Regions from separate parts of the Bacillus halotolerans genome, predicted to be linked through region 4. Evidence: riboswitches for the same ligand, from Rfam matches in the RefSeq annotation. Region 4 holds a riboswitch; each other region holds the start of a gene.

Region 1 (3,209 bases), 2.1 Mb from region 4:
AAAAAGCCGATGCAGACCGCTATTCAGTTGAGCAATCTGCCGCTGCTGAAAAAGCCAAACAGCTAGCCCAAGCCGATGCCAAGAAATACAGCATAGAAGCGATGGCGAAGGCTGAAGCTGAAAGGGTCAGAATTGACGGCCTTGCAAAAGCAGAAGCTGAAAAAGCAAAAGGTGAGACAGAGGCTGAGGTTATTCGCTTAAAAGGTCTTGCGGAAGCGGAAGCGAAAGAAAAAATTGCCGCTGCCTTTGAGCAGTACGGTCAGGCTGCGATTTTCGATATGATTGTCAAAATGCTTCCGGAATACGCGAAACAGGTATCAGCACCGCTTTCAAATATTGATAAGATCACCGTTGTTGATACAGGAGGAAACGGTGATTCAAGCGGCGCCAACAAAGTCACAAGCTATGCGACAAATTTAATGTCCAGTCTGCAAGAAAGCTTAAAAGCGTCTTCGGGAATCGACGTAAAAGAAATGATTGAGAACTTTTCAGGAAAAGGCAACATCAAACAGAGCATCAACGAACTGACAAATGAATTAAAAGAAACAAAACCTGTTCAAAAATCTGAATAACCATTGCGGAAAGGATTAGAGAATGAATGGTGACTATAAGAGAAGCACGACTAGATGATATAAAGGCAATCGCAAAAGTGCATGTTGACAGCTGGGTGACAACATACAGCGGCATTGTCTCCGCTGAATACTTAAATGGTTTGAACTACAAGGATTTTGAAGCCAAATGGAAAAGCCGTTCATTAAAGGGGGTTTTTGTGGCAGAAGATGAAAAAGGCTCGGTATTCGGCTTTGCATCTTTTGGTTCAATTCGTTCAGAGCAGAAAGGCTATGACGGAGAGTTGTATGCCATTTACCTTTTAAAAGAAAAACAGCGGCAAGGTGCAGGCAGAGCGCTTTTGACAAAGGGTACAGATTTTTTGCTTGATCAGGGCTTTACGAGCATGTTTGTTTGGGTCGTAGAAGAGAATCCTTCGATTAATTTTTATCAGTCGTTTTCACCTGAAAGAGCAGCCGAGGATAGTTTTGAAATCGCAGGAGAAAGCATGAAAGAAATAGGATTCGGCTGGCCGGATCTTGCTTCATTAAAAAATCTGCTTAACGGAAGATAAAAAACAACCCCCAGCGGAACGGCCGCTGGGGGTTGTTAGATTAAGCCTTTTCGGTTTTCAGCAAGCGCGGAGCTGTCATGAACAATAAACAAAGGGCAATCGCACAGATGATGAATGACGGAATCATATAAGTAGCATTATAAGTTAATGAGTAGAGCCATACCGGCGTTCCTTTTGGTGCAAAGCTGCCGAAAAATACAGCCCCTGAAATCACGTGTGCAGCATAACGCAGAAAACTGCCGATAAAAACTGCGCAAATAATTGATACGATCAATTTCCCTTTTGCTTTTGATAAGGCGGATTTGCGGACAGCGGAAGCGAAAAAGCCGCTTATGCCGACAGCGGCGAACGCTGCCATGTAATCAAGCAACAGCTGAACAGGGTGCTGAAGAAATAGATTTCCGATCGCAATTTGAACGAGACCTGTCAATAGACCGGTTGTAAGCCCCGCTTTAACTCCCCAGCGAAAAGAAATCAAAAAAATCGGAATCATCATGATGGATACCGACCCTCCTTGAGGCATACGGAGGAACATTCCGGAAACGATGTCTAAAATGACAGCAGCAGCAGTCATGATTGCAATTTCAATAAGACGTACCAGTTGTCTTGATTGAGCCATAAAAATCCCCTTCCATCGATAGACAATCCAAAAGGACAACAAAAAAGCAGCACGCGGAAGGATGAGGAAAGTTCCACGCACTGCTTTACAATCTGCAATTCATTTGACTTTGCCACATCCCTACGCCAGCGTTAACTAACAGGTTCAAAGGGTCAGAACGAAACCGCTCACTCTCAGCTTTTATGCTCCCCTTGTGGTCATCGGATATTTAGTTCGTTTCTACTATACAAGAAAAAGGTTAAAACAACAAGATGACATTGCCTGTAGTAAATGTTCTTTAATAGATAAATGTTTTATAAAGCATTACAAGTTAGATAGAATAAAGAAAGATTACAGTTTTATTGTTTTATAGATTTTTTTAAAAAACTATTGCAATAAATAATTATAGGTGTTATATTATTAAACGTCGCTGATGAACAGCAGACAAAACAAGAAGCTTTAAACAACTTTTAAAAAAGTTGTTGACAATTAAGAAGCTGAGTGTTATATTGGTAAAGCTGCTTCATTGAGAGCGGTGATGATCTTTGAAAACTAAACAAGACAAAACGTACCTGTTAATTCAAGTTTTATTATAAATCGCACAGCAATGTGCGTAGTCAGTCAAACTGAGGTCTGCACGATGCAGATCACGCAGATGTTGCCACAGGATGTGGTGAACTTAATCTGCGATCCATTTATCGGAGAGTTTGATCCTGGCTCAGGACGAACGCTGGCGGCGTGCCTAATACATGCAAGTCGAGCGGACAGATGGGAGCTTGCTCCCTGATGTTAGCGGCGGACGGGTGAGTAACACGTGGGTAACCTGCCTGTAAGACTGGGATAACTCCGGGAAACCGGGGCTAATACCGGATGCTTGTTTGAACCGCATGGTTCAAACATAAAAGGTGGCTTCGGCTACCACTTACAGATGGACCCGCGGCGCATTAGCTAGTTGGTGAGGTAATGGCTCACCAAGGCAACGATGCGTAGCCGACCTGAGAGGGTGATCGGCCACACTGGGACTGAGACACGGCCCAGACTCCTACGGGAGGCAGCAGTAGGGAATCTTCCGCAATGGACGAAAGTCTGACGGAGCAACGCCGCGTGAGTGATGAAGGTTTTCGGATCGTAAAGCTCTGTTGTTAGGGAAGAACAAGTACCGTTCGAATAGGGCGGTACCTTGACGGTACCTAACCAGAAAGCCACGGCTAACTACGTGCCAGCAGCCGCGGTAATACGTAGGTGGCAAGCGTTGTCCGGAATTATTGGGCGTAAAGGGCTCGCAGGCGGTTCCTTAAGTCTGATGTGAAAGCCCCCGGCTCAACCGGGGAGGGTCATTGGAAACTGGGGAACTTGAGTGCAGAAGAGGAGAGTGGAATTCCACGTGTAGCGGTGAAATGCGTAGAGATGTGGAGGAACACCAGTGGCGAAGGCGACTCTCTGGTCTGTAACTGACGCTGAGGAGCGAAAGCGTGGGGAGCGAACAGG
Region 2 (3,209 bases), 450 kb from region 4:
TTGAATGCTTTTTCTCTCTGTATGTCTTTCATCGTTGTCACCAATTGTCTGATTGGATTGGTGATATGGCGGGCGAGTAAGCTTCCGGCAAAGAAGGAAGCGATACAGACAGCCGCGCTGGCCGCAATTAAGATGATTCTTAGCAGAAGAAGACTCTCTTCTGTATGCTCCAGCCTTTCCACGAGCTGAAGCGATACGACTTGTCCGTCTGTCCAAATGACCGGGACAGCTGCTGCTGCAAACAGTTTGCCTTCATGCTTTGTCACGTCTGTCGTTTCCCCGCTGTGAAAAGAAAGAGGGAAGTCTTTATATGCTTTTTCCTTTGTGATGGTCATGACGGCTTTCCGATCCGCACTCACTACCCGCACCATTCCGTTTGCCGGAAGATAGGCCTGCAGCATATCCTGCAAAGCCACCCCTTGTGTTTCGGCGGTATGAAGAGCTTCGGTGATATTGTCCGTTTCATCGGCAAGACGGGCCGCATCCTTTGAGGTGAGTGCCGATGAAAAAATGAGATAGACCGCAGTATGAACCAACATTAATAAAATCAACAGCCAAATGGATGTATACAGATGAATCTTTGTCTTCAGCTTCATCATTTACCCCTTAATGGTATAGCCGACCCCGCGTACGGTATGAATCAGCTGTTTTTCGTAAGGATAGTCCAATTTTTTTCTGATATATCTTATGTACACGTCGACGACATTTGTATCACCGATGTAATCAAACCCCCATACAGAGCTGAGAATTTGCTCTCTCGTCAGCACTTGCTGCGGATGCTTCAGCATATAGACGAGCAGATCAAATTCCCGGGGCGTTAATCCAACTTCTTTGTCTCCCCGTCTGACTTCACGTGTTTTCTCGTTCACCTGCAAATCGTCATATGTCAAAAATGTGCCGATATCCTCTGTTTTGCTTCCGGTTTGGCGGAGTGCCGCTCTGATTCTGGCAAGCAATTCTTCTATTTCAAACGGCTTGGTGACATAGTCATTCGCACCGATGTCAAGCCCCGTTACCTTATCTGGAACGCTGTCGCGGGCTGTTAATAAAATAACCGGTGTCTTTTGATCCGTTTTCCTCAGCCGGCGCAGCACTTCAAGCCCGCTCAACCCTGGCAGCATGACATCGAGCAGCAATAGGGAATACGAACCTTCCGTGGCCGCGTTAAGTCCTTCAGAGCCATTATGTTTGATGGTGACGCTGTATCCTTCATATTCCAATTCAAGCTGAAGGACCCTCGCGATTTTTTCTTCATCTTCCACAATTAATATGTGCCCTTTTTCCAATTCCGATCATCCTCTCATGTTCCTATATGAAAAAAATGATTTCATTGTTTACAAAATGATTCTTATCATCTATTATGATGTCAAAATAAAAAATTGTATACGGAAAGCACTAGGGGTGCTGTTATGGCTGAGATAAAGCGCGCAAAAACGCGCTTTGATCCCTTATGACCCGATCTGGATAATACCAGCGTGGGGAAGTGCAGGTTGACCGAAAGGTGTATTTTTTCGTGCGCTTACTCGATCTATGACTGCATATTCCCTAAGGATATGCAGTTTTTTATTTTACCAAAAAAACAGGAGGTCAGAGAAATGGACAACTTATGCGGTACAAGCAGAATCGCCGGATTTCGGTTCTCTTTATACCCGATGACAGATGATTTTATCAGTGTGATCAAGTCTGCGCTGAAAAAAACGGATACGTCAAAGGTTTGGACAAAGACCGATCATATCAGCACAGTTTTGCGCGGATCGATCGAGCATGTATTCGACGCCGCCAAAGCCATCTACCTGTATGCAGCAAATAGCGAAAAGCACATTGTCATGAACGGGACGTTTTCCATCGGCTGCCCCGGCGATACACAAGGAGATACATATCTGACAGCAGATGAAAAGCGTGTCAACGAAGAATCTGTTCACGACCTGAAAGCAGAGGCTCCTTGCCAATTTGCGCTTTATCCGATGAATGAGCCGAATTATATGGACATCATCATGAAAGCTGTTGAAATCGCTAAGGCTGACGGCACCTTTGTACAGGGTGTTCATTACGCAAGTGAGGTAGACGGAGATGCACACGACGTGTTCCGGACACTGGAAGCCGCTTTCCGCATGGCAAATCAGCAAACAGCCCATGTCACCATGACCGTGAACTTCTCGGCAAACAGTCCATCAAGAAAACAGAAAGCAGGGATAAAATGAAAAGCTGGAAAGTAAAAGAAATTGTCATCATGTCTGTTATCAGTATTGTTTTTGGCATTGTGTATTTAGTATTCACCCATTTCGGAAACGTACTTGCAGGGATGTTCGGGCCCATCGCTTATGAACCGATTTACGGCATTTGGTTTATCGTGTCAGTGATTGCCGCGTACATCATTCGTAAACCGGGCGCGGCCCTTGTTTCAGAAATCATTGCAGCTCTCGTTGAATGTTTGCTGGGAAATCCTTCAGGCCCGATGGTTATCGTTATCGGCATTGTTCAAGGTCTCGGAGCAGAAGCTGTATTTCTTGCGACACGCTGGAAAGCATATTCCCTTCCTGTGCTGCTTCTGGCGGGTATGGGGTCTTCGGTGTCCAGCTTTATTTATGATTTCTTTGTTTCCGGTTATGCGGCGTACTCACCGGGCTATCTGCTCATTATGCTTGTGATCCGTCTCGTTTCAGGTGCGGTCCTGGCCGGCCTTCTCGGAAAAGCTGTCAGCGATTCTCTCGCATATACGGGTGTCTTAAACGGAATGGCACTCGGAAAGGAACTGAAAAAGAAAAGGAAACGGAAACGGGTATCAAATCATGCAAGCCTATAACAAGTTGCTTTCGGTTGACCGGCTTAGCTTTTCATATGAAGAAAACGAGAAACCGATTTTTCAGGATATAACGTTTGAGCTCCAAAAAGGAGAATGCGCTTTATTGTTAGGGCCGAGCGGGTGCGGAAAAAGCTCGCTTGCCCTCTGTTTAAACGGGCTTTACCCTGAAGCTTGCGACGGGATGCTGTCTGGGCATGTATTCTTATTTCAAAAAACGATCACTGACGCTGAAACCTCTGAAACAATCGCTCAGCATGTCGGAGTCGTCTTTCAGGACCCTGAGCAGCAGTTTTGTATGCTGACAGTAGAGGATGAAATCGCCTTTGGATTGGAAAATCTGCAAATCCCCCAAGAAGAAATGGTGAAGAAAATTGATGACGTTCTGGAAAAATTACACATCACTCAT
Region 3 (3,209 bases), 290 kb from region 4:
CGCAGCCGGAGTAGTGCTTTACTTTTTCGGCCGGGTCTTCAAACACCGTTCTTTTGTTCAGTCCATGTCAAAAGGGACGATCCAGATCGGGACTCGTGCTATTTTCACCTTAATTATCGTACTGGTGGCTCTGTCTGAATCACTGGGAGCAGAAAATATTCTCGGCGCTTTCTTAGCGGGCGTGCTTGTTTCCCTGCTCTCGCCGAACAAGGAACTGGTTCAGCAACTTGATTCCTTCGGCTACGGGTTCTTAATACCGATTTTCTTTGTGATGGTCGGTGTAAAATTGGATATTTGGACACTTTTTCAGGACCCGAAAATTTTAGTGATGATTCCGCTGTTGCTTATGGCGCTGTTAGTAAGCAAAATTCTTCCTGTCCTGTACTTGAAGAAATGGTATGATAACCGCACAATTTTGGCGTCTGGTTTCCTGCTGACATCAACGCTTTCTCTTGTGATTGCCGCTGCGACAATCGGCCAGCAGCTTCATGTAATCAGCGCGAATATGTCAGGAGCGCTTACGCTGGTGGCGGTTATTGCAAGTATTTTTACGCCGGTCGGTTTTAAAAAGCTGTACAAAAAACAGGAGCAGCCGGAGGAGAAAAAGAAGATCACATTTATCGGCGCTAATCAAATGACACTGCCTGTGACACTTGAATTGCCTGAGAACGAGTATGAAGTGCGTGTCGTGCACGTTTATCAAGAAAACGCTGAGGAAAAGCTGTCAGACTCAGTATTTTCCGTCGAAACGATTTCTGATTATGAGCATCAAACCCTTGAATCACTCGGTATATTTGATACAGAAATCCTTGTGGTGGCGACAGGGGATGAAGACATGAATACGGACATCGCACTATACGCCAAAGAAAAAGGAACAGAAAGAGTCATTGCCAGCACCGGATCACCGGAGAACGAAGCGAAATTGAAAGAGCAGGGCATCAGCATCTTTTCCATCTTGCTGTCGACCAAAACGCTGCTTCGCGCGCTGATAGAAGCGCCTGGCGTCATGAAACTGCTCACGAACCAAGAGTCTTCGCTGTATCAAATTAATATGGAAAACAGCAAATACGACGGCGTGATTCTCCGTGAATTCCCTTTAACAGGCGACGTGATTTTTGTCAGGATTTTCCGGGGTGTCGACAGCATCGTTCCTCACGGCGATACAAGACTGAAAATCGGAGACCGCTTAATTGTCACCGGATCACGCGGGTACGTAACCGATCTTAAGAAAACATTGGAAGGATAATATCTTGACCAAATAAGGATTCGTGTTAATATAGAGGGGCAGAACAATTCAATATGCATTCGTAAAACCACTAGGGGTGTCCTTTATAAGGGCTGAGATAAAAGTGTGACTTTTAGACCCTCATAACTTGAACAGGTTCAGACCTGCGTAGGGAAGTGGAGCGGTATTTGTGTTATATAACTATGCCAATTCCAAACCACTTTTCCTTGCGGGAAAGTGGTTTTTTTATTATCAGACAGGGGGAATGACGTGTGAAGTTTTCAGAAGAATGCCGCAGTGCAGCCGCAGAATGGTGGGAAGGCAGCTTTGTCCATCCATTTGTTCAGGGGATCGGTGACGGAACTCTCCCGATCGACCGCTTTAAATATTACGTGCTTCAGGATTCTTACTATTTAACTCATTTTGCAAAGGTGCAATCGTTCGGTGCCGCTTATGCAAAGGATCTTTATACAACAGGACGCATGGCCAGCCATGCTCAAGGTACATATGAAGCGGAGATGGCGCTTCATCGCGAGTTTACGGAGCTTTTGGAAATCAGTGAGGAAGAACGGAAGTCATTTAAGCCATCTCCTACCGCTTACTCCTATACATCCCATATGTACCGTTCGGTTTTGAGCGGGAATTTTGCAGAAATCTTGGCAGCTCTTCTCCCGTGCTATTGGCTTTATTATGAGGTTGGTGAGAAATTGCTGACATGTGATCCGGGGCATCCGATTTACCAGAAGTGGATTAGCACATACGGCGGTGACTGGTTCAGACAGCAGGTGGAAGAACAAATTAACCGCCTGGATGAGCTGGCGGAAAACAGCACAGAGGAAGTGCGTGCCAAGATGAAAGAGAATTTCGTTATTTCGAGCTATTATGAATATCAGTTCTGGGGAATGGCTTATCGAAAAGAAGGCTGGTCAGACAGCGGCGTAAAAGAGGTGGAAGGGCTTGGAGCTGCACGCCATAACTGATGACCGCAAGCCGGTTGAAGATCTAATGAGATCAATTATAGCCATTCAGGATGAGGTTGATTTCATCCATATTCGTGAACGGTCTAAATCGGCGGCTGACATTTTGAAACTGCTGGAGCTTATTTCTGAAGGCGGTGTTGATAAGCAAAAGCTGGTGATGAATGGCCGGGTTGATATTGCGCTTTTTTCAAATATTCACCGCGTTCAGCTGCCGAGCAGCAGCTTTTCGCCGAAACAAGTAAGAGCCAGATTTCCTCACCTGCACATTGGGCGATCGGTGCATTCACTGGAGGAAGCGCTTCAGGCAGAAAAGGAAGACGCTGATTATGTTTTGTTCGGCCATGTGTTTGAAACGGATTGCAAACAAGGCCTTGATGGCAGAGGCGTGTCTTTGCTTTCAGAAATCAAACAGAGGATCTCGATTCCGGTTATTGCAATTGGCGGAATGACACCTGCCAGATTAAGAGAAGTGAAACAAGCAGGTTCAGACGGTATCGCTGTCATGTCCGGAATTTTTTCTTCCGATGATCCTTTGGAAGCTGCCAGACGATATTCCCGCAAGCTAAAGGAGATTCAGTATGAAAAGGCATTATGATGCAGTTGTCATTGGAGGCGGAATTATTGGTTCCGCGATAGCTTATCAGTTGGCAAAAGAAAAGAAAAACACCGCATTGCTTGAAAGCGGAACAATCGGCGGCAGAACAACAAGCGCCGCGGCAGGGATGCTTGGCGCCCATGCCGAGTGCGAGGAGCGGGATGCGTTTTTTGATTTCGCCATGCACAGTCAGCGTTTGTATCAGGGTCTTGGAGAGGAGCTACTTGCCTTATCCGGCATTGATATCAGAAGGCATGAAGGCGGTATGTTTAAGCTTGCATTCTCCGAAGAAGACGTGTCCCGCTTGAGACGGATGGACGATTTGCATACTGTCAGCTGGCATACAAAAGAAGAAGTGCTGGAAAAAGAGCCGTATACGGCCGGTGAGATTTACGGGGCGAGCTTTATT
Region 4 (3,209 bases):
GAAATCTAGGGCAAGTGCTGAATCAGCAAGGTCAGGCATGCCTTTTGCGTTTTTCGGGTCTAAGAAATCGTTCAATGATAGTCACCTCCTGTTATTGTCGGGGCCTTTTGATAGAGGCTCTGAAGCTCAGTTACGTCCCGTACAGACTGCTGTACATCCTTCTCCATAAGGGCTCTCAGTTCCTGATCGAACACCAGTCCCTGCATCATTTTTGATTTAAGTAAACATACGGTTTTGAAGTTGAGGATTTCGTGTAAATCAACTGTTTCGTGGTTTGCCAAACGGTCTTGTTCCATTTTTTCGGTCACCTCCTGATTCAAAGGTATTTTTACCTTGTATCATGCTTTTATGCGAAAGTGCTATAATGGGTAAAATATTTTCTTGGGGAGTCGGATGATGAAACAGATTATTGCGATGGGCGGCGGAGGTTTTTCAATGGAACCAGATCATCTGGTTCTTGATCAATTTATCATTAATCAGTCAAAGCATCCCTCACCTCGCATTTGTTTTTTGCCAACGGCAAGCGGGGATGCGGAGAACTATGTTCAGCGGTTTTACCATGCTTTTCAAAAGCTTGATTGTGACCCGTCTCATTTGTCTTTATTTAAGCCGCCGACAACAGATTTAGCCTCCTTTATTATGGAGAAAGATGTGATTTATGTCGGCGGGGGAAATACAAGAAATTTGCTGGTGCTGTGGAAGGAGTGGGGACTGGATCACATATTGAAAAAAGCTTGGGAGAACGGGATTATTTTAGCGGGATTAAGTGCAGGTGCGATCTGCTGGTTTGAAGAAGGTGTGACGGATTCTGCCGGACCGCTGACCGGGTTGAAAAGCTTGGGTTTTTTGCAAGGCAGTTTTTGTCCTCATTATGATGGAGAAAAGGATCGGAGACCTACATATCATCACATGATATCAGAGAAAGCGTTGAGCAGCGGTTATGCGGCGGATGATGGAGCAGCTCTTCATTTTATTGATGATCAGTTTTTTCAGGCTGTGAGTTCAAGAACTGATGCAAATGCGTATCAGGTGGTGCTTCATGAAAATGAAATCTCTGAAATAGCATTGCCGATTACATATTTGTCTTGAATTTGCTGAATATTTTATACATTGCTCTTTTTTTCAGTTTGTTTTTATGATACGATAAGTGCGAAATTAATAGTTACTGGGGGTGCCCGCTGACGGGCTGAGAGAGAAGATATGCTTCTTAACCCTTTGGACCTGATCTGGTTCGTACCAGCGTGGGGAAGTAGAGGAATTGTTTTATTATTGCTGAATACTGCAATAATATGTTTCTTTCTGACTGTAACCGGGTTCATTCAATTGAATCCGGTTTTTTGTGCTGGTTATGGGCTTGATTTTGTCCTTTCAAACAAAGAGAGGGGAAGGATAAGTGATGCAAAATCATTCAGTGCAGCAAGCCAACATTTCCATTATGTCGAGTTTTTCGGGGAGTAAAAAAGTATATGTAGAGGGGGCTTCGCCGGATATTCAAGTGCCGATGAGAGAAATTGAACTCAGTCCGACAACAGGATCATTCGGCGAAGAGGAAAACGCGCCGGTTCGTGTCTATGATACAAGTGGACCGTATACGGACCCCGATGTAAAAATTAATATTCAAGAAGGTTTAAAACCGCTTCGGCACAAGTGGATCACTGGGCGCGGCGATGTTGAAGAATACAATGGACGTGCTGTGAAGCCAGAAGACAACGGCTATAAAAAGGCTAACCCTAATGTAAGCTATCCCGGGTTAAAACGGAAACCGCTGCGGGCGAAAACGGGCCAAAATGTCACTCAAATGCATTATGCGAAAAAGGGGATAATTACCCCTGAAATGGAGTTTATCGCTATTCGTGAGCATGTGTCTCCCGAATTTGTCAGAGATGAAGTAGCCAGCGGCCGGGCGATTATTCCAGCAAATATTAATCATCCGGAAAGTGAACCAATGATTATCGGCCGAAATTTCCATGTGAAAATTAACGCGAATATCGGGAATTCAGCAGTTACATCTTCGATTGAAGAAGAAGTGGAAAAAATGACGTGGGCGATTCGCTGGGGAGCAGATACGATGATGGATCTTTCCACGGGGAAAGATATTCATACGACGCGTGAATGGATTATCCGAAATTGCCCGGTTCCTGTTGGCACCGTTCCGATCTATCAAGCGCTTGAAAAAGTAAACGGTGTAGCGGAGGATTTAACGTGGGAAATCTACCGTGACACGCTGATTGAGCAGGCTGAACAGGGTGTGGATTATTTTACGATTCACGCGGGTGTTTTGCTGCGATATGTGCCGCTAACTGCTAAACGGACAACGGGAATTGTGTCACGCGGAGGAGCGATTATGGCACAGTGGTGTCTGGCTCATCATAAGGAAAGCTTTCTGTATACTCATTTTGAAGAAATTTGTGAAATTATGAAGACGTATGATATTGCCTTTTCTCTTGGAGACGGGCTTCGCCCAGGGTCAATTGCCGATGCCAATGACGAAGCGCAGTTTGCTGAATTAGAGACTCTCGGAGAACTCACGCAAATTGCCTGGAAGCATGATGTTCAAGTGATGATTGAGGGGCCGGGTCATGTGCCGATGCATAAAATCAAGGAGAACGTCGATAAACAAATGGAAATCTGTAAAGAAGCGCCTTTTTACACGCTAGGGCCGCTGACGACGGATATTGCACCGGGCTATGACCACATTACATCGGCGATCGGAGCGGCGATGATCGGCTGGTACGGTACGGCCATGCTTTGTTATGTGACGCCGAAGGAGCATCTCGGGCTGCCAAACCGTGAAGATGTGCGGGAAGGGGTTATTACATACAAAATTGCGGCGCATGCGGCTGACCTTGCAAAAGGGCATCCGGGAGCGCAAATACGAGATGACGCTTTATCAAAAGCCCGCTTTGAATTCCGCTGGCGAGACCAATTTAACCTGTCGCTTGATCCGGAAAGAGCGCTTGAATATCATGATGAGACCCTGCCTGCTGAAGGGGCGAAAACGGCTCATTTCTGTTCGATGTGCGGGCCGAAATTTTGCAGCATGAGAATTTCTCAGGATATCCGTGATTATGCCAAAGACAAAGAGCTTAATGAGTGGGATGCCATTCAAGAGGGCATGAAAGAAAAAGCCGAGGAATTTGTGAATCAAGGGAGCAAACTTTATAAGTAACAGTATAGAAAGTCATTGACAGGCCGAATTGAATACGTTT

Evidence for each region. Region 4 has a riboswitch for thiamine pyrophosphate ahead of thiC (phosphomethylpyrimidine synthase ThiC). Riboswitches for the same ligand answer to the same signal wherever they lie in the genome.
Region 1: it holds a riboswitch for thiamine pyrophosphate, as region 4 does, so the genes downstream of both, thiT (energy-coupled thiamine transporter ThiT) here and thiC (phosphomethylpyrimidine synthase ThiC) in region 4, are expected to answer to the same signal.
Region 2: it holds a riboswitch for thiamine pyrophosphate, as region 4 does, so the genes downstream of both, DIC78_RS02810 (HMP/thiamine ABC transporter substrate-binding protein ThiU) here and thiC (phosphomethylpyrimidine synthase ThiC) in region 4, are expected to answer to the same signal.
Region 3: it holds a riboswitch for thiamine pyrophosphate, as region 4 does, so the genes downstream of both, tenA (thiaminase II) here and thiC (phosphomethylpyrimidine synthase ThiC) in region 4, are expected to answer to the same signal.

Annotation. Positions count from the first base shown of each region.
Region 1 covers NZ_CP029364.1:3,121,526-3,124,734, forward strand. The annotation lists gene floT (flotillin lipid rafts scaffold protein FloT) at 1-572, shown strand, start outside; gene DIC78_RS15990 (GNAT family N-acetyltransferase) at 599-1,123, shown strand; gene thiT (energy-coupled thiamine transporter ThiT) at 1,164-1,742, opposite strand; TPP riboswitch at 1,843-1,944, opposite strand; rRNA gene DIC78_RS16000 (16S ribosomal RNA) at 2,417-3,209, shown strand, end outside.
Region 2 covers NZ_CP029364.1:591,009-594,217, forward strand. The annotation lists gene DIC78_RS02800 (sensor histidine kinase) at 1-596, opposite strand, end outside; gene DIC78_RS02805 (response regulator transcription factor) at 600-1,286, opposite strand; TPP riboswitch at 1,388-1,499, shown strand; gene DIC78_RS02810 (HMP/thiamine ABC transporter substrate-binding protein ThiU) at 1,596-2,201, shown strand; gene DIC78_RS02815 (ECF transporter S component) at 2,198-2,803, shown strand; gene DIC78_RS02820 (ABC transporter ATP-binding protein) at 2,790-3,209, shown strand, end outside.
Region 3 covers NZ_CP029364.1:745,704-748,912, reverse strand. The annotation lists gene DIC78_RS03740 (monovalent cation:proton antiporter family protein) at 1-1,246, shown strand, start outside; TPP riboswitch at 1,309-1,417, shown strand; gene tenA (thiaminase II) at 1,498-2,205, shown strand; gene tenI (thiazole tautomerase TenI) at 2,183-2,800, shown strand; gene thiO (glycine oxidase ThiO) at 2,784-3,209, shown strand, end outside.
Region 4 covers NZ_CP029364.1:1,039,264-1,042,472, reverse strand. The annotation lists gene DIC78_RS05260 (spore coat protein) at 1-75, opposite strand, end outside; gene DIC78_RS05255 (hypothetical protein) at 72-296, opposite strand; gene DIC78_RS05250 (Type 1 glutamine amidotransferase-like domain-containing protein) at 397-1,089, shown strand; TPP riboswitch at 1,158-1,265, shown strand; gene thiC (phosphomethylpyrimidine synthase ThiC) at 1,397-3,169, shown strand.